Regions from separate parts of the Brevibacillus soli genome, predicted to be linked through region 4. Evidence: predicted binding sites of a transcription regulator. Region 4 holds the regulator's gene; each other region holds the start of a gene.
The links. Region 4 encodes LexA, which represses DNA repair genes until DNA is damaged. Its sites were predicted from a motif close to CGAACATATGTTCG; they were not measured.

Region 1 (4,214 bases), on a different contig from region 4:
CGGTTTTCTCCCTCATGTTCTTCTCTCCTCCTGGTTGATCCACAAGCGAACGCGCTCCTGGCATTCCGCCCGCAGCACTTCAACGGAATAAACCGCTTCCCGCAGGTAGCCCCGCCAACGATACTGCACGATGTAGACGCCGCCGTGCTTGCGGCTTGTGAGCAGGTGACAGCCCTGCTCGCGGAGCGTCCGCCGCAGCTGGTAGTGACGCCGTTCCGCCCAGCGGGACAGCTCCTCCAACAGCAGGTGATACGACAGCTTCAACGGCACACGCCGGAGCATTGCCAGGTCGATCATCGCCGCCCGAAACAGCAGGCCGAACAGCACGCACTCGCGAACCATCTCCTGCCCCTCGCCGGCTACTTGTGCCGCTGCTTCCGGGCCGCTCACTTATAGTGCCCCCCGATTTTCCGGGCGCGTTCGCGGGCCTGCCCCGCCCCCAGCAGGGAGACCGCCCGCAGAATCGCATCGTTGCCGTAGCGGGCGCGAATGCCGTCCATCGCATAAGCAAGCGAGCGCTGCTTCTCCGTGTCGGCAAACAGGTTGAGCTGCACGACGTTGTCCGGCTGCAGCTGGCCCAGATGAACGCCCACGCTGCGCACAGGGGTCTCCTTCCAGTGACGGTCAAACAGGCGGCAGGCCGCTTCGTACAACGTGATCGCGTCGTTGGTCGCCTCTCCCAGCTTCAGCTGCCGCCAAAACCCGTGCGACGCGTCAAAATCAGCACCGCGGCAGCCGACAGAAACCACAGAGCCCATCAGCTGTTTGTGACGGGCTCGCCGGCACACCTCCTCGCTCAGCTCCAGCAGGACCACCTTGATGTCGGCGGCGGTGTGGTAGTCACGAGGCAGCGTCATGTGGTGACCGATTCCCTTTTGCGTATCGTGCGTGTGCAGGGAAACCGGCGAATCGTCGAGGCCGTGTGCCGTTCGCCACAGCACCTCCCCGTTGATCCCCCAGCGGCGGATCAGAAGCGCAGGAGACAGGTTGGCCAGCTGCCCGATCTGGTAAATTCCCATCCGGTGAAAGTGGCGTTTCATGCGCGAGCCGACCCCGAACAGCTTTTCAATCGGCAGCTTCCACAGCGTCTGTGCCAGCTCTTCCTTTTTCAGCCAGAAGATGCCCTCCTCCCGTTTTTTGGCGAAGTTGTCACACGCCATTTTGGCCAGCACCTTGTTCTCCCCGATGCCGATCCGGCAATGGATCCCCGTTTCCAGCCAGACGCGCCGGCGAATCTCCCGGGCGATCGTCCACGCGTCGCCAAACAGACCCACACTGCCTGTCACGTCGAGAAATTGTTCGTCAATGGAATACGGCTCTACCAGATCGGTAAACGCCTCAAAAATCCGGGTAATTTGCAGCGAAATGTCAATATAAGTCTCCATGCGCGGACGTACGACCACGAGATGGCGGCACTTCTGCTGAGCCTGCCACAGCGCTTCCGCCGTCGTCACGCCATATGACTTGGCAATCGGACAAGCGGCCAGCACCACCCCGCTCCGCCGCTCCGGATCACCGGCTACCACGATCGGCTTGTTGCGAATCTCCGGATTGGCAGCTTTTTCAATGCTGGCATAAAAGCTCTGCATGTCGGCAAGAAAGACGATCCGCTTGCTTGTCATGCCTACTCCTCCTAGATCAAGATCGCTTTTGGGCTCCCGAAAAGTATTCGGAATAAACTTCAGAGCAATACGTCACTTTTTGGGATTAAGAACGTTTGTTCTTGTTTTTAGTATAGCAAACACACGTTCGCTTTTATACCCTTTCCGTTCGAAAAAAGGCTGGAAAATTTTTAAAGCCCTGTCTATGATGAGGACATCCACAGGAACAAAAGGGAGGAGATCCGGGTTATTGATTCGCCACGGCTTGGAGGTTTTTTTGAAACGGAACCTCTCTTCAAACGTCACATCTGGTAGATACCGGAAAACCGAGGAGATGGATGATATGAACCGCTGGCTTGCGTTGCTCTGCTTCACCTTCATCATGAGTGCTGTTGCCTGTACCCCACCTTCGGAGAAGACTGCTCCCCCTTCACCTGCACCGTCTCCTCAACCTGAGCCCGTTCCGCCGAAGCCCCCTGCGGACTTAGAAGAGCTTCCGTTTGACTACGGGGTGCTTCAGGAAGACGTACGCATTCAGCTGGACAGTGCGCCTCGCCTGCATTCTCCGGTCAATACCGTGGTCACTCCGGAACCGCAGGCATTCACGCTGTATTTTCGGGAAGCGATGAATCGGCCCTCGGTGGAAGAGGCTCTGCGGAAACGTGCCGAAGAAGTGCAAGAGGAGTGGCAGGGTTCAATCCTGCCCGCGTTTTCATTCCGCTGGGCAAGCGATCGCCAGCTGCGTCTGTTGGTCACGGTCCCCCCAGGAGAAGAGCCTGATCATGGAGGACGCAGGTACCTGCTTGACGTAAAAGGGGCAAAGACCCAGCAGGGAATGGAATTGGAGGACCCTCCGGTGTTTACCGCTACCCTGTATGCTCCCAAACAACTATGGCGCGTTTCCGTCGACGGCCAGCAAAAAGAACAGCTCTCATCCTTTACAGAGCCTTACTTCACCCTGAAGTTTCTCGACGATGAGCACCGTTATTTGCTGCTCAGCCGGTTTCTGCAGTATTGTGAATGCGATGCGGATCACGAACGCATGTACGCCGTATACGACGTGAACACACGAAAGCTGACCCCATACCCGCTCCCCCTTCAAACCACCTATATGGGCGAAGGCGATTTCGTTGCCGATCGGCGCGGATTTTTTTACGCCAAACCTGGTGCAGAGAGCGGGCTGTCTTCAGACGGGACCGCTGTTCCCATACGGGTGGATTCATACATCCACGGCGCCGGCTTCAGCAAGGATCACAGCCATGTCTTCATGGCCGTAGGGAAGAAAGGCCAGACCGGAGACTTTGACCTGCTCATCCGCAACCTCGATTCCGGTCAGGAACAACGCTTTCCCCAGGCGCTGAAAGGCATGGCTCCGCAGAATGAACTGAGCGGCGGCCCCGCACCTGTTTTCTTTCAGGACGACGGAGAAAACGTCACCTTTGCGATGAGAGATCCCCTGGAATATAAGGAAAGACGCTACGCCTACACATGGAAGACAGGAAAAGTAACGGTATGGCAACCGCCGATACCCCCGGAATCCTGGTCAGGCTATACGCAATCAAGCGACGGCCTCTACCAGCTCTACGCAAACGGCGGGCTCTACAAAGGGAAGACGCTGATATCGGAACACTTTCCCTATGGCTATTGGCTTACAGGAACACATGTACTCGTCTATCAGGAGTACCTGCCGGCAGGAGGTTCATCGAAGCTGCAGATCAAACGGTTTGACGCTGACCGAAATGAGACAAAAACGATCATGACCGACCTGCCGCCCGGTATCGAACTGATCGGCACCAGTCCGGACGGCGAGTGGATCTATATCCAAAGCCATGTGGATTTGACAAAATGAAAAGTCCACATGGAGTGGACTTTCAGGGTGTGGAGAAAGTGGCTGTAGTGGAAGAAGCATGTTTCCATTCTGCGCTCCGGTCTACGCCCTGCAAAGAAGTGTAGACTGTCCGCTCCGCTAGGTTGGGCTTCGCTAGTCGCTCCGCCTGGAAACGTGCTTCTTCTCGTTACCGGTGTTTGTCAACAAGCTCAATATCCACACGAAGTGGACTTTTTAGTCAAATACGATGCCATCCAGTACTCCTTCGCGCTTTAAGTATTCGCGCAAATGGCTGTACTCCTCTTCCTCCCAAAAACTGGATTCCGCCACCAGTCGTGCCGACTCCTGACGGGCGACCTCCAGCGCTTTGTAATCACTGAGCAAGTCAGCGACTTTAAATTCAGGCAGCCCGCTTTGCTTGGTGCCGAAAAAGTCACCTGGCCCGCGCAGCTCCAAATCGCGCTGGGAGAGCTCAAAACCGTCCGTCGTTTCGCACATCACGCGCATCCGCTCCTTGCCGATCTCCGTCTTGGGATCGGCAATCAGCACACAGTACGACTGCTCCGACCCGCGGCCTACCCGCCCGCGCAGCTGGTGCAGCTGAGCCAGTCCAAATCGTTCGGCGTCGTACACAATCATAAAAGTGGCGTTGGGGACGTTTACTCCCACCTCGACCACCGTCGTGGAGACCAGCACAGCGTACTCTCCGGAAAGAAACGCCTGCATGACCGCATCCTTTTCCTTGGCCGGGAGCCGTCCATGCATCAGCCCGATTCCGTACTCAG
Region 2 (4,214 bases), on a different contig from region 4:
CACATAGCGCCGCTGTCCCTCGGCGTAGATCGTATCAAACGCGAGTGACGATTTTCCCGAACCGGACAAGCCCGTCAGCACGACGAACTTGTCGCGCGGGATGACCACGTCGACATTTTTCAGGTTATGGGCGCGAGCGCCTTTTACCACGATGTGTTCCAATGGCATGAAAATATCAACCCTTCTTTATAGCTCAGCCTTCAGCTCGAGTATCAGGTCGCGCAGCTCGGCTGCACGTTCAAACATGAGATTGCGCGCCGCTTCCTTCATCTCTTCTTCCATCCGCTCAATGACCAGGAGGCGGTCCTTCTTCGGCATCTTCTTAAACTCCGCATGCGGCAGGTAGTCCGCCTTCTCCTCCGCCGCCCGAGTGGCCTCGATGACTTCGCGAACCGCTTTTTTCACCGTTTGCGGCGTAATGCCGTGTTTTTCGTTGTAGGCCAACTGGATGGAGCGGCGGCGCTCTGTCTCGCGAATGGCAGCTTTCATGGAATCGGTCATCTTGTCGGCATACATGATGACGCGCCCTTCGGCGTTGCGCGCGGCACGCCCAATCGTCTGGATGAGGGAACGCTCGTTGCGCAGGAACCCTTCCTTGTCCGCGTCGAGAATGGCGACCAGCGATACCTCCGGCAGGTCCAAGCCCTCTCGCAGCAGGTTGATCCCAATCAGAACGTCAAACTCCCCCAGCCGCAGGGAACGCAAAATCTGCATGCGCTCGATGGTTTTGATGTCGGAGTGCAGGTAGCGTACCTTGATGCCGATCTCTTTCAGGTAATCGGTCAAATCCTCCGCCATCTTTTTGGTGAGTGTCGTCACCAGGACGCGCTCATTCTTGGCAATCGTGGCCTGAATCTCGCCGATCAAATCATCGATCTGCCCTTTGATCGGGCGAACGGAAATGGTCGGGTCGACCAGACCGGTCGGACGGATCACCTGCTGCACCACTTGCGGACAGTGTTCCAGTTCATACGGGCCGGGCGTTGCAGAAATGTATATCGCCTGCTTAACCTTTTGCTCAAATTCCTCAAACTTCAACGGACGGTTATCCCGCGCAGATGGCAGACGGAAGCCGTGCTCCACAAGAACGTCCTTGCGGGCACGGTCGCCATTGTACATTCCGCGAATTTGCGGCAATGTCATGTGCGACTCGTCGATCACCACCAAAAAATCATCGGGGAAGTAATCGAGCAGGGTATAGGGCGCATGGCCGGGCGGCAATCCGGTAAGGTGACGGGAATAGTTTTCAATGCCGGAGCAGAAGCCCATCTCCATCATCATTTCGATGTCGTAGCGGGTACGCTGCTCCAACCGCTGCGCTTCCAGCAGTTTGCCCGCTTCCCGCAGCTCCGCCAGCCTCTCTTCCAGCTCAGCCTGGATGCTTTGGATGGCCCGTTTCATCTTCTCTTCGCGGGTGACGTAGTGGGATGCCGGAAAAATCGCCACGTGGTCCCGCTGCCCCAGGATCTCACCGGTCAGCACGTCGATCTCTGTAATGCGCTCAATCTCGTCGCCGAAAAATTCCACACGGATCGCCTGTTCGCTGTGGGACGCAGGAAAAATCTCCACTACGTCTCCGCGCACGCGAAAGGTACCGCGGGTAAAATTGATGTCGTTGCGGTCGTACTGGATATCGACCAGACGGTGCAGGATTTCATCCCTGCTTCTCTCCATGCCAACGCGCAGGGAAAGCAGGAGCTCCCGGTACTCTTCGGGAGAACCCAAACCGTATATGCAGGAAACGGAGGCGACAATAATCACGTCGCGGCGCTCAAACAAGGCGCTGGTGGCAGAGTGCCGCAGCTTGTCGATCTCCTCGTTGATGCTCGCATCCTTTTCGATGTACGTATCTGATTGCGGAATGTACGCTTCCGGCTGATAATAATCGTAGTAGCTGACGAAGTACTCAACGGCATTGTTGGGGAAAAATTCCTTGAACTCGGCTGCCAGCTGGGCTGCCAGCGTCTTGTTGTGGGCGATGACAAGCGTCGGCTTGTTCACCTGGGCGATCACCTGGGCAGCCGTGAAGGTTTTTCCCGTGCCGGTCGCTCCGAGCAGCGTCTGGTGCCGCTTGTTCGCTTTGACGCCCGCTACCAGTTCAGCAATGGCAGTCGGCTGGTCACCGGACGGCTGATACTCGGATACCAATTGAAAACGATCCATTCCACCGTTCATCTCCTTGTATCACTATCACTCCCATTATAACACAAACTTTTCAAAAATAAGCCAGCGATTCGAACAAATGTTTGTCTATTGCACTTCCGCCGTATTGCCGATAAAAGGAACGTAGCCTGCGACCACAGGGAGGTACCCACAATGGCATCATCCGTGAACAATACCAACAGCATTCCCGCTCATTTAAGCTATAAGAATAAAAGAGAGTTCTCTTCCGAACTGGATCAGAACGCTTTCATGAAGTTGATGCTGGAACAGCTGAAACACCAGGATCCGATGTCTCCGATGGACAACTCTCAGTTCATCCAGCAGACGTCGATGATGACCATGGTGGAAAAACTGACCCGCATGGCCAGCTTGATGGAAGAATCAAACAGCAGCCTGCTGAGCGTGCGCCAATACGAGGATTTGATCGGCAAGACCGCCTCCTACGAAAAGGAGACGATGGACGAACTGACCGGTGAGGTTACCCGTGAACAGAAGGAAGGCGTGATCCAGTCCGTCAAGATGGAAAAAGGCAGAATCTACTTCCAGATCGGCGAGGATGCGCTGATCCCACGTGACAAAATTGATGGCATCGAGTCCAAAGGACCGTCCGGCGACAATCTGATGGACAACGCGCTGAAATACGCCCAGATGATCGGCTATCGCGTTACCTATCTGGAAAAAGCCACAAACACGGACGGCAGTACCGCCGATCATGAGAAAAACGGCGTGATTCAATCCGTCAGCATGAAAAACGGCCTGGTAGAGTTGATCCTGGAAGACAACAAAAAGTTGAAGCTGAGCGAGATTATCGGCTTCGAGGCACCGGGGACATAACCAAACAAGAAAACCCACCCGGCATTAGCTATCCTCAACCCACTCGGCGTTATCGCTGAGCCGAGTGGGGTCCCTTTCTTCGCCGGGCGGGGCCCCGAACACTTTTCTAGCGGCTGTATGGGATGTCCAAATTTATAAATTCTTATACACCTAGTAAAGCCTGCTTGATTTTCAGATCAAGCAGGCTTCTTCTTTCCCACATCGTTTACGCGCCGATATTCAATTTCTCCAGCTTCTGCTTCAACAGCTGAACGATGCTGGACTTCTGCAAATCCACATAGACCCGCGTGAATGCGTCCGGCACCACGATGATGCCAAGCTGATGATGGTTTCCTGCGTACACGGCGCACTGGACGAATTTCAATTCGCCGCCATGTGTGAGTACCTCCATCTTGCAGAAAGCCGGATTGGCTTGCATCGCCGGGTACAGCTCTTCCTTGCTGCGGACGGACAATCCGTTCACCTTGACGACAATCTCACCGGGCAAAAGGCCGATTTCTTCCGCGGGTGTCCCCGGAATCACAGCCATGATCTTGACGCCAGCCGGAGTCTGGATAAAGTAAGGCGGCTGCTGGCGTTCCTGCCACTGGCTCAACCAGAACAACCCTTCATGACCGATCAGGGCGAACAACGCCGCCAGCACAACGAGCGGCGGAAGCAGTACGGCCGCGTACGTGAGCGCGAGGAGCACAACCGCGTACCATGCCAGCTGCTTGGCGATATGGCGGGTTTTGCGCTTCGGAGTCAGCGTCTGGGTCAAGTCGGAAAAGCCTGTGACGGTGGGCAAAAGCAGCAGTCCAAAGGTTAAGCCCTCAGCGGCAAAGAACGGCCAGCCTGGAAAAAGTGTCCCCGAAAAACCGCCGCCCGGGGCGGTCTCCACCAGCACCGCCAACGGTGTCAGCCAAAAGGAGTGAAGCAGGTAGGCGCCGACGATGCGGCCGCGTTTGCCTTCCACAAACAGCGGAGATGCGTCCCGACCGGCATTCCAACGAATCAGCCAGGCTTCAATCAAATGCATCACCGCGACCAGGGCCAGCAAAGGAACAGGCTTCGCCTGCAGCAGCCAGCTCCAAACCGTACCAATTCCTGCCACCTGCGTTACACCGGGTGCAAGTTGCGCCAAACCGTGCAGGAGAGCAAGTATGCCTGCCGCGTAAGCAAAGCAGAGGAAGCGCAGGTTTACCAGCGCGAGGCAGACGGCGATCCCCCACAAAAGC
Region 3 (4,214 bases), on a different contig from region 4:
GATAATACAAATGGGGATCATCATGCCTTTACTCCTGCCATGTCACTGTTTGTAACATGTGATACTGCAGAGGAAATTGATAGAGTTTTCGAGAAGTTATCTCAAGATGGCAAAGTTTTAATGCCGCTGGCTCCTTCTCCATTTAGCGAAAAGTTCGGTTGGGTTGAAGATAAATAGGGTGTTTCGTGGCAGCTGAATTTGTAGCAGGCAAACCGTTCACACAACAAGGATTTTTTCTTTGGAGGAATTTGGCAGGGCATTATAGAAGGTTTTTCATGGAAATGAAGAAAAGAGGTCGATCAATATGAAAAAAAGAACGTTAGGCAGCGGTTTAGAGGTTTCTGCATTGGGGCTGGGCTGTATGGGAATGTCCGATTTTTATAGTGGAAGGAATGAGGAGGAATCCATCCAAACGATTCAAAGTGCGATTGAATTAGGCGTGAATTTTTTGGATACGGCAGACATGTATGGGGTTGGAGAAAATGAAAGACTCATCGGTCGAGCCATTAAGGGAAGGCGAGACCAAGTCGTTCTGGCCACCAAATTCGGGAATGTCAGGGGAGAGAACGGGGAATTTCTTGGAGTGAACGGACGTCCAGAGTATGTGAGAGCAGCATGTGAAGCAAGCTTACGCCGGTTAGGTGTCGATCATATTGATCTATATTACCAACATCGGGTAGACCCCAAGACTCCCATCGAAGAAACAATCGGGGCCATGGCGGATCTGGTCCGTGAAGGGAAGGTACGCTATATCGGGATGTCTGAAGCAGCGCCTGATACCATACGCCGAGCTCATGCCGTTCATCCGATTACCGCATTACAGACGGAGTATTCTCTTTGGAGTCGGGATGTCGAGGATCAAATTCTTCCCACCTGCCGTGAGCTGGGGATTGGTTTTGTACCGTACAGTCCGCTTGGAAGGGGCTTCCTAACAGGGCAGATTCGGCGGTTTGAAGATCTGGCAGAAGATGATTATCGGCGGTTCTCCCCTCGATTCCAAGGTGAAAACTTTCAAAAAAATCTTGACCTTGTTCAGAAGATTCAGGAAATCGCAAAAGAAAAAGGCTGTCAACCATCCCAATTGGCATTGGCTTGGCTGCTTGCTCAAGGAGAAGATATTGTACCCATTCCGGGAACAAAGAGAAAAACGTATCTGGAAGAGAATCTGGGAGCGTTACAGGTCGAACTGTCAGATTCCGACCTGGCACGTATTCATGAAGTAGCACCAAAAGGAATTGCCGCAGGCGCCCGTTATCCGGAAGCAGGCATGAAAGCCGTTAATTTGTAGGCGGAGACGGAATGCCTTATGAGCGAGGAATGCAAGAGACCGACAGTTTTCCTTTACAGGGAAGCGGTTGGTTTTTTTGTTCCTTGACTCTGGCATTGGCGATACGCGGTAGGTGAACATCCCGTTTCTTTGTGAAAGACAGCGGAAAAATGGGAACTGCTTTGAAAACCTACTTGCAAAGCAATCGTCGTAATGCTTTCCTGCGTGTTTCCCAGCAGGTGTTGCGCGGCTTTCAATCGTTTGCGCAGCAGGAACTTTGCCGGGGATACTCCCATTACTTTCTGAAAGCACCGCTGCAGATGATACGGGCTGACGAACAGCTCGGCAGCGATCTGTTGCAGCGAAAGCGGCTGATGGCAATGTTGTGTGAGAAAGGCAGCCGCTTTTTGGGCCAGTTCTTCTTCAGAGGTAAGCCGGAACGGTTCCTCAGGCCGACACCGTTTGCATGGACGGAGCCCGGCTTTTTTGGCATCGCCTGTTGTCAAAAAGATTCTCACGTTTTCGGGGTTGGGCGTTTTGGACCTGCAGGACGGCTTGCAGAAGATCCCGGTGGTTTGTAGACCGTAATAGAACTGCCCGTCGTACGCAGGGTCGCAATCCACAATCGCTCTCCACATCTGCTCGTTCATGTGCATTCTCCTTCCTTCCTCTCTATGTGTAAGTATATCCGTTCCCCTCCTGTGTTGGAACGGGGGTGGAATGGGAAAGCAAGAATCAAAAAAAATGTAAGCGGGTAGAAAATCAAAATTCTTCTTTCTAAACATTTGTTCATATGATAAACTTTTGTTTGGAAAGATAAGTTCGAGGAAAGGAGGCTGATTCAGTGGATAAGGAAACACAAATTCTCTCCTACATCCGGCAGAACCCGTTTATCACCCAGCAGGAGTTGGCCGACAAGATGGGGATATCCCGATCAGCGGTCGCGGGCTATATCGCTAGTTTAACCAAGCGGGGCGAAATTAAGGGACGCGCCTACATTTTGCCCGATGAGGGGCTGCTCACGTGCATTGGCGGCGCCAATCTGGACCGGAAGGCGCGGGGCAAGCAAAAAGTGCGTTTGCATTCGTCCAATCCCGTGACCATAACGGAATCCTGCGGCGGTGTGGCGCGAAACATCGCCGAAAACCTGGGGCGCCTCGGCTGCAATACCTCTCTGATCAGCTGCGTCGGTGACGACAAGGAGGGCAGCTGGATCTTGCAGGAGACCAAAAAACACGGAGTCGATATCAGTCAGGTGTGGGTGCTTCCCGCACAGCGGACGGGGACCTATACCGCATTGCTTGACATCGACGGAGAAATGGTCGTCTCTCTGGCCAACATGGATATCTACGACCAGCTTGCCCCGGAGATGTTTGCGGAAAAGTGGTCTCATATCGCTGCTTCGCAAGCCGTTTTTTTGGACACCAACATTCCCGCGGAGTGTCTTCACTACGTCATTCAGCGCTGCAGAGACGAAAGAATCCCGCTTTTCATCGACCCGGTTTCCTCGGCCAAGGCAAAGAAGCTGCCCGAGCGGCTTGACGGCGTGGAAGCCATTTTGCCCAATCGGGAAGAAGCGGAACTGCTCGCCGGCATGAGCATAAACTCACTGGAAGACTGTGCGGCTGCCTGCCGAAAAATCCGGGAGCGGGGCGTCAAACACGTTGTGGTCACGCTGGGTGAGGACGGTGTCTTCTGCTCGTCGGAGGGAGCGGAAGAGCACGTGCCCTCCTATCAAACAAGCGTCGTAGATGTAACCGGGGCGGGGGATGCCTTTGCTGCCGGTTTGCTGTTCGGTATCGTCAGCGGCAAGACGTTTTCGGAGGCGTGCCGGTTGGGGCTGGCCGCCGCTGCGCTTACCCTGCAGACGGAGCATTCCGTCTCGCCGCTGCTTCATCCGGATCGGCTTACTACTTTTGTAAAGGAGCGAACATCATGAAACAATACCTGACTTATACGGACGAAGTGCGCCATGCCCTGGAAAACCGTTTGCCGGTAGTCGCCCTGGAAACGACGATTATTTCTCACGGGATGCCGTACCCGCAAAACGTTGCAATGGCAAAAGAAGTAGAGCAGATTATTCGTGAAAACGGCGCGGTTCCAGCCACGATCGGGATCATGGACGGCAAAATCAAAATCGGCTTGACCGAAAGCGAACTGGAAGAGTTTGCGACGAACAAATCCGTGGAAAAAGTAAGCCGACGCGACCTCCCGTACGTCCTGGCAACGGGCAGGATTGGGGCGACAACCGTAGCGGGAACCATGATCGGAGCACAGATGGCGGGCATCCATGTATTCGCCACAGGGGGAATCGGGGGCGTCCACCGCGAAGGGGAGATAACCTGGGACGTTTCCGCTGATTTGACAGAACTGGCCCGGACCAATGTTGCCGTGGTGTGTGCCGGTGCAAAATCCATTCTGGACCTTGGCAGAACGCTTGAGTATCTGGAGACGCAGGGTGTGCCTGTCATCGGATACAAGGCGGACGAGTTCCCTTCTTTCTACGCCCGTGAGAGCGGCTACGGTGTCGACTATCGCCTGGATACGCCGGAAGCGGTGGCGACGATGATGGACACCAAGTGGAAGCTGGGCCTGAACGGCGGACTGGTCATTGCCAATCCGGTGCCAGAGGCGGATGCGCTTGATCATCGGGAGATTGAAGCGGCTATCGTAACGGCGCTCAAGGAGGCAAAAGAACAAGGAATTGCCGGAAAGAACGTGACACCGTTCCTTCTCGACAAGGTAAAACAGCTGACGGCAGGCAAAAGTCTGCAGACCAATATTGCACTGGTAAAACACAACGCCGAGGTAGCGGCGAAGATCGCCGTTGCTTTTGCAGCACTGCAACCATAACCATAAAAGAAGACGGTCCCATACTCATGTGCAAATGCCTGTGACAGGCAGAGCAAATGAATATGGGACTTTTTTCAAAAAAGGACTTTACATA
Region 4 (4,214 bases):
ATCACTGCGAGGGAAAGCTTGCCCATTTTAAAATGCCGAAGTTTCTCGAAATCATTCCGCAATTGCCTCGCAATGCAACGGGTAAAATTCTCAAGAACGTTTTGAGAGAACAAGGAGGGAAATGAACAATGTTTACCAAATATGTAGAAGAATACGAAATGGGTGAATTGTGGAGATCACGCGGTCGGACCATAACGGAAACGGATATCATCTTATTCGCCGGTCTCAGCGGGGATTGGCACCCGCTGCACACGGATCAGGAGTTTGCCAAAGAGACGATGTTTCAACAGCGAATTGCCCATGGCACCTTGATTTTGTCCGTGGCCACCGGATTGATACAAATGGATCCGAATGTCGTGGTTGCGTTCTACGGGATTGATCACCTCCGATTTACGGCGCCAACCTTTATTGGCGACACCGTGCACGTAGAAATGGAAGTGACCGATGTTCTCTCTCGAGAGGACGGAAAAGGCGTTCTCACCGTCCGGCAACAGGTGAAAAAACAGTCAGGGGAGACTGTCATTGTCGGGACGATCCGTGTGTTGCTGAATAGCAGAAAGGAAGGGGCGCCTCTCTAATTGAACGGAGGAAAATAATGAAACAAGAACAAGCAAAAGCAACGATTGAAAAAAAACTGCGTGGAATCGTTGACTCCAATCCAAAGCTTCTGAATGCTTATTTGCTGATTCATTCGGATAAGCTTCATATTCACTGGAATATGGCTTACGGGCAAACAGACGATATGCCTGCGGATCCAGAGCAACCTTATCATACTGCAAGCATTGGAAAAACGTTTACTGCTGTGATTATTGCAATGCTAGTTGAAGAAGGAAAAGTTCGCTATAGTGATCCGATTGCGAAGTATTTACCGGAAGAGATCTTAAAAGACTTGCATATCTATAAAGGCAAAGACTATTCCAATGAAATTCGTATCGAACATGTAGTAAGCAATACATCAGGACTTCCGGATTATTATGAAGATAAACCTAAAGGGGGCAAACATTTTTTGAAGATTCTGCTTGAAGAACCTTCACGAGTTTGGACCCCGCAAGAAACCATCCAATGGTCAAAGCAATACCTTAGCCCCCGTTTTTCACCGGGAAATGGCTTGCACTATACAAATACAGGTTTTAACCTTTTAGGATTGATTATCGAAAAGATTACGTCTAGGCCTTATCATGAAGTGCTCCATGAGTACATTTTTCAGCGACTCCATATGAATCACTCCTATTTATCCCAGTATTCGGAGCCCGCAGTAAAAAGCAGTTACCCTGTAGCCAGTCTATATTCATTGGAAGGACCCATTAACGTTGAAAACTACCGCAGTTTCAGCAGTATTTATGCTGCAGGGCAAACGGTTAGCACGTCCGAAGATTTACTTGTATTTATGAAAGCATTGGTAGGAAATCAGATCATCCAACATGAATCACTTGAAACCATGCAAAAATGGACAAAAATGTGGATGGGCGTAGATTATGGTTATGGTCTCATGAGGGTCCGGATGATTCCATTTATTCAAAAATATAACGTATGGGGACATATAGGTTCGACCGGTTCCTTTCTGTTTTACAATCCTGCAATGGATGTTTATATCATTGGCACTTTCAATAAAGTAGGGTATGTAGGTCAAAGTGTTCGCTTTGCATTTCATATCCTGCGAACCTTATCGAAATGCGGGAATGAGTAGACACATGCCTGTATCGGTCAAATCAAGTACCCAACTCGGAGAGCACTGCAAATGTGCTCTCTTGGTTTGGATAGGGGGGCTGTTTTCATTTGCGGAGCGCCTTTGCCAGCCTGCCAGCGTAGAGACGTAGACACGGGGATCAAGGGGGTGTTAGTCTCCCTTCCTTGTGAAACCCAGATGTTGAGCCCCCGCCCCGTGGATCGTCTCGGAGCGGACAGATAAACCCCTTGGCGGGCTGGCAACGAAGCGAAGCAAAGAGAACGCCTTCGTTTTCCAATAAACGGAACGGGTCGATAAAAAAGGCGTGTCAGCACATGGTCTAACACGCAGTAAATTGGGGTGGAGCGAGCGATGTGGGATGATCTGCCGCATCCTATCCAGCGCACCCTCGATATAGTGTATGCAGAGGACTCGAAACTGCTTGGACAAAAAAATAAACCGTTTCTACGGAATGAAAATCGAGATTCACAAGAGCCATGGAGATACCCCTTCCATGGCTCTAAACACGCTTTTTTCGTACTGTGTCTAGTGAAGCAGACGGTACACGCCGATCACTTTGCCGAGAATGGTTACAGAATCAAGGATGATCGGTTCCATGGTTGAATTTTCCGGCTGCAGGCGGAAGTGGTTTTTTTCCTTGAAAAAACGCTTCACTGTGGCTTCGTCTTCTTCCGTCATGGCGACCACAATGTCACCGTTATTGGCGACACTCTGCTGGCGCACAATCACGTAATCGCCGTCCAGGATGCCTGCTTCGATCATACTGTCACCGGAAACGCGGAGCATGTACACCTTGTCCGAAGTGACGATATTTTCCGGCAACGGGAAATACTCTTCCACGTCCTCCACTGCGGTAATGGGCTGGCCCGCGGTAACTTTACCGACTACGGGGACACGAACGACCGACAATTCGAAATCGTCCTGGAAACGATCTTCGTCGCTCAACAACTCAATCGCACGAGGCTTGGTCGGGTCCCGGCGAATCAGGCCTTTCTTCTCCAGGCGGGCGAGATGACCATGCACGGTGGAGCTGGATGCGAGGCCGACTGCCTCGCCAATTTCCCGAACCGAGGGAGGATATCCCTTGTCTTTTACTTCTTTACGGATAAAGTCAATGATAGCTTGCTGACGATTGGACAGTTTGGACATGAGTGACACCTCATTTTTGGAATATAGGAATGTATAAAAAGGGACCGTCAAATACAGCGTCTCGGAAAGGGTTCGGGGCCCCAGCCGACACCAGCGTCAGCTTACGTCGCCTGGGTTTTCTCATCGTGTAGGAAAGTTTAAGTTTGCTACAGCGTTAATGCATCAGTATCTGAAACTTTCCGAAACGCATAAAAAGCTTCCTCTAAGGAAGAACCAGCTTCTACGATGGACTTCGACAGAAGCTTTTTTTATCGTGTAGGAAAGTTTAAGTTTGCTACAGCGTTAATGCATCAGTATCTGAAACTTTCCGAAACGCATAAAAAGCTTCCTCTAAGGAAGAACCAGCTTCTACGAATGGACTTCGACAGAAGCTTTTTATACGAAAAGTTTTCTATATTATACCATGGGATCTTGCGTTCGACAAACATAAGTTCGTTTTTTTCTCTTGACATGAACGTATGTTCGCATTATTCTAGAATCAAGAAACAGAACAAGTGTTTGTAGGGGGCTATTATGATGAATACCGTATCCGTACATAATCGTTTTGCGAAAAAGCCGGTTCGCAAAGGTCGCATAGGCATTACCAGAGGTCAGGCACTCATCTTTTTGCTGGCATTTACTCTCTTTTTTTATCTGTTGACAGAACTTGTGTTCGCATCCGAATCCCATCAGGAACCGGCGAGCAAACTGATTACGGTTCAAGCGGGAGACAGCTTGTGGAAGCTGGCGAAACGCCATCAGGATGCGGCTGGCATGAATGTGCAGGAACTGGTGGATGCCATTATGGAGTTGAACCGGTTGGACAGCGTTATGATCTATCCCGGTCAAAACATCAAAATCCCGTTGAAATAAAGAAAGAAAGTGCATCTTTGCGTATTCTTCCCAATCACATGCTCTTCCTGTTGTGTTATAATAGAGCGGCATTCTTATGTGACAGGAGGTAGCGCTTTTGGTTACGGACGCAGAAATCAAACGCATTAACGAACTGGCGAAAAAGTCGAAAGAGACCGGCCTCACGGAAGAGGAAAAACAAGAGCAGCAAAAGCTCCGTCAAAAATACATTGACTCCGTGAAGGCATCTCTGAAAGCGAACCTGGATTCCATTCGCTATGTGGAAGACCTTGAAGAAAACGGTCCGAAGCATTAATATAATTGGATATGACATGGACAAAAGACATCCTCGCTTGGCGATTGGATGTTTTTTTGTTCAGTTGAACGATAAGGAGGAAACCGTGATGAGCTGGATTGCTGTCGCACTTGGAGGAGCCGCAGGATCGCTGATGCGGTACTGGTTGGGGCTTCTGTTTAATCTGCCGGGCTGGCCGGCAGGCACTTGGCTGGCCAATGTATGGGGTTCTTTTTGCATCGGACTTTTCTT

Region 1: a site for LexA is predicted at 1,739-1,752, ahead of ACE99V_RS10245 (DNA polymerase IV). Genes of this name have one in related genera too.
Region 2: a site for LexA is predicted at 2,236-2,249, ahead of uvrB (excinuclease ABC subunit UvrB). Genes of this name have one in related genera too.
Region 3: a site for LexA is predicted at 2,065-2,078, ahead of ACE99V_RS08335 (carbohydrate kinase). Genes of this name have one in related genera too.

Annotation. Positions count from the first base shown of each region.
Region 1 is NZ_JBIYSM020000020.1:46,873-51,086, reverse strand. It holds gene ACE99V_RS10255 (YolD-like family protein) at 1-16, opposite strand, end outside; gene ACE99V_RS10250 (YhjD family protein) at 13-390, opposite strand; gene ACE99V_RS10245 (DNA polymerase IV) at 387-1,622, opposite strand; gene ACE99V_RS10240 (hypothetical protein) at 1,945-3,450, shown strand; gene recG (ATP-dependent DNA helicase RecG) at 3,664-4,214, opposite strand, start outside.
Region 2 is NZ_JBIYSM020000005.1:100,776-104,989, reverse strand. It holds gene uvrA (excinuclease ABC subunit UvrA) at 1-168, opposite strand, end outside; gene uvrB (excinuclease ABC subunit UvrB) at 187-2,163, opposite strand; gene ACE99V_RS03540 (flagellar hook assembly protein FlgD) at 2,317-2,997, shown strand; gene ACE99V_RS03535 (PDZ domain-containing protein) at 3,203-4,214, opposite strand, start outside.
Region 3 is NZ_JBIYSM020000015.1:43,789-48,002, reverse strand. It holds partial or broken gene ACE99V_RS08350 (VOC family protein) at 1-177, shown strand, start outside; gene ACE99V_RS08345 (aldo/keto reductase) at 305-1,288, shown strand; gene ACE99V_RS08340 (bifunctional transcriptional activator/DNA repair enzyme AdaA) at 1,342-1,917, opposite strand; gene ACE99V_RS08335 (carbohydrate kinase) at 2,112-3,206, shown strand; gene ACE99V_RS08330 (pseudouridine-5'-phosphate glycosidase) at 3,203-4,120, shown strand.
Region 4 is NZ_JBIYSM020000029.1:37,121-41,334, forward strand. It holds gene ACE99V_RS13140 (class I adenylate-forming enzyme family protein) at 1-125, shown strand, start outside; gene ACE99V_RS13145 (MaoC/PaaZ C-terminal domain-containing protein) at 129-578, shown strand; gene ACE99V_RS13150 (serine hydrolase domain-containing protein) at 596-1,687, shown strand; gene lexA (transcriptional repressor LexA) at 2,213-2,836, opposite strand; gene yneA (cell division suppressor protein YneA) at 3,350-3,688, shown strand; gene ACE99V_RS13165 (DUF896 domain-containing protein) at 3,786-3,983, shown strand; gene crcB (fluoride efflux transporter CrcB) at 4,072-4,214, shown strand, end outside.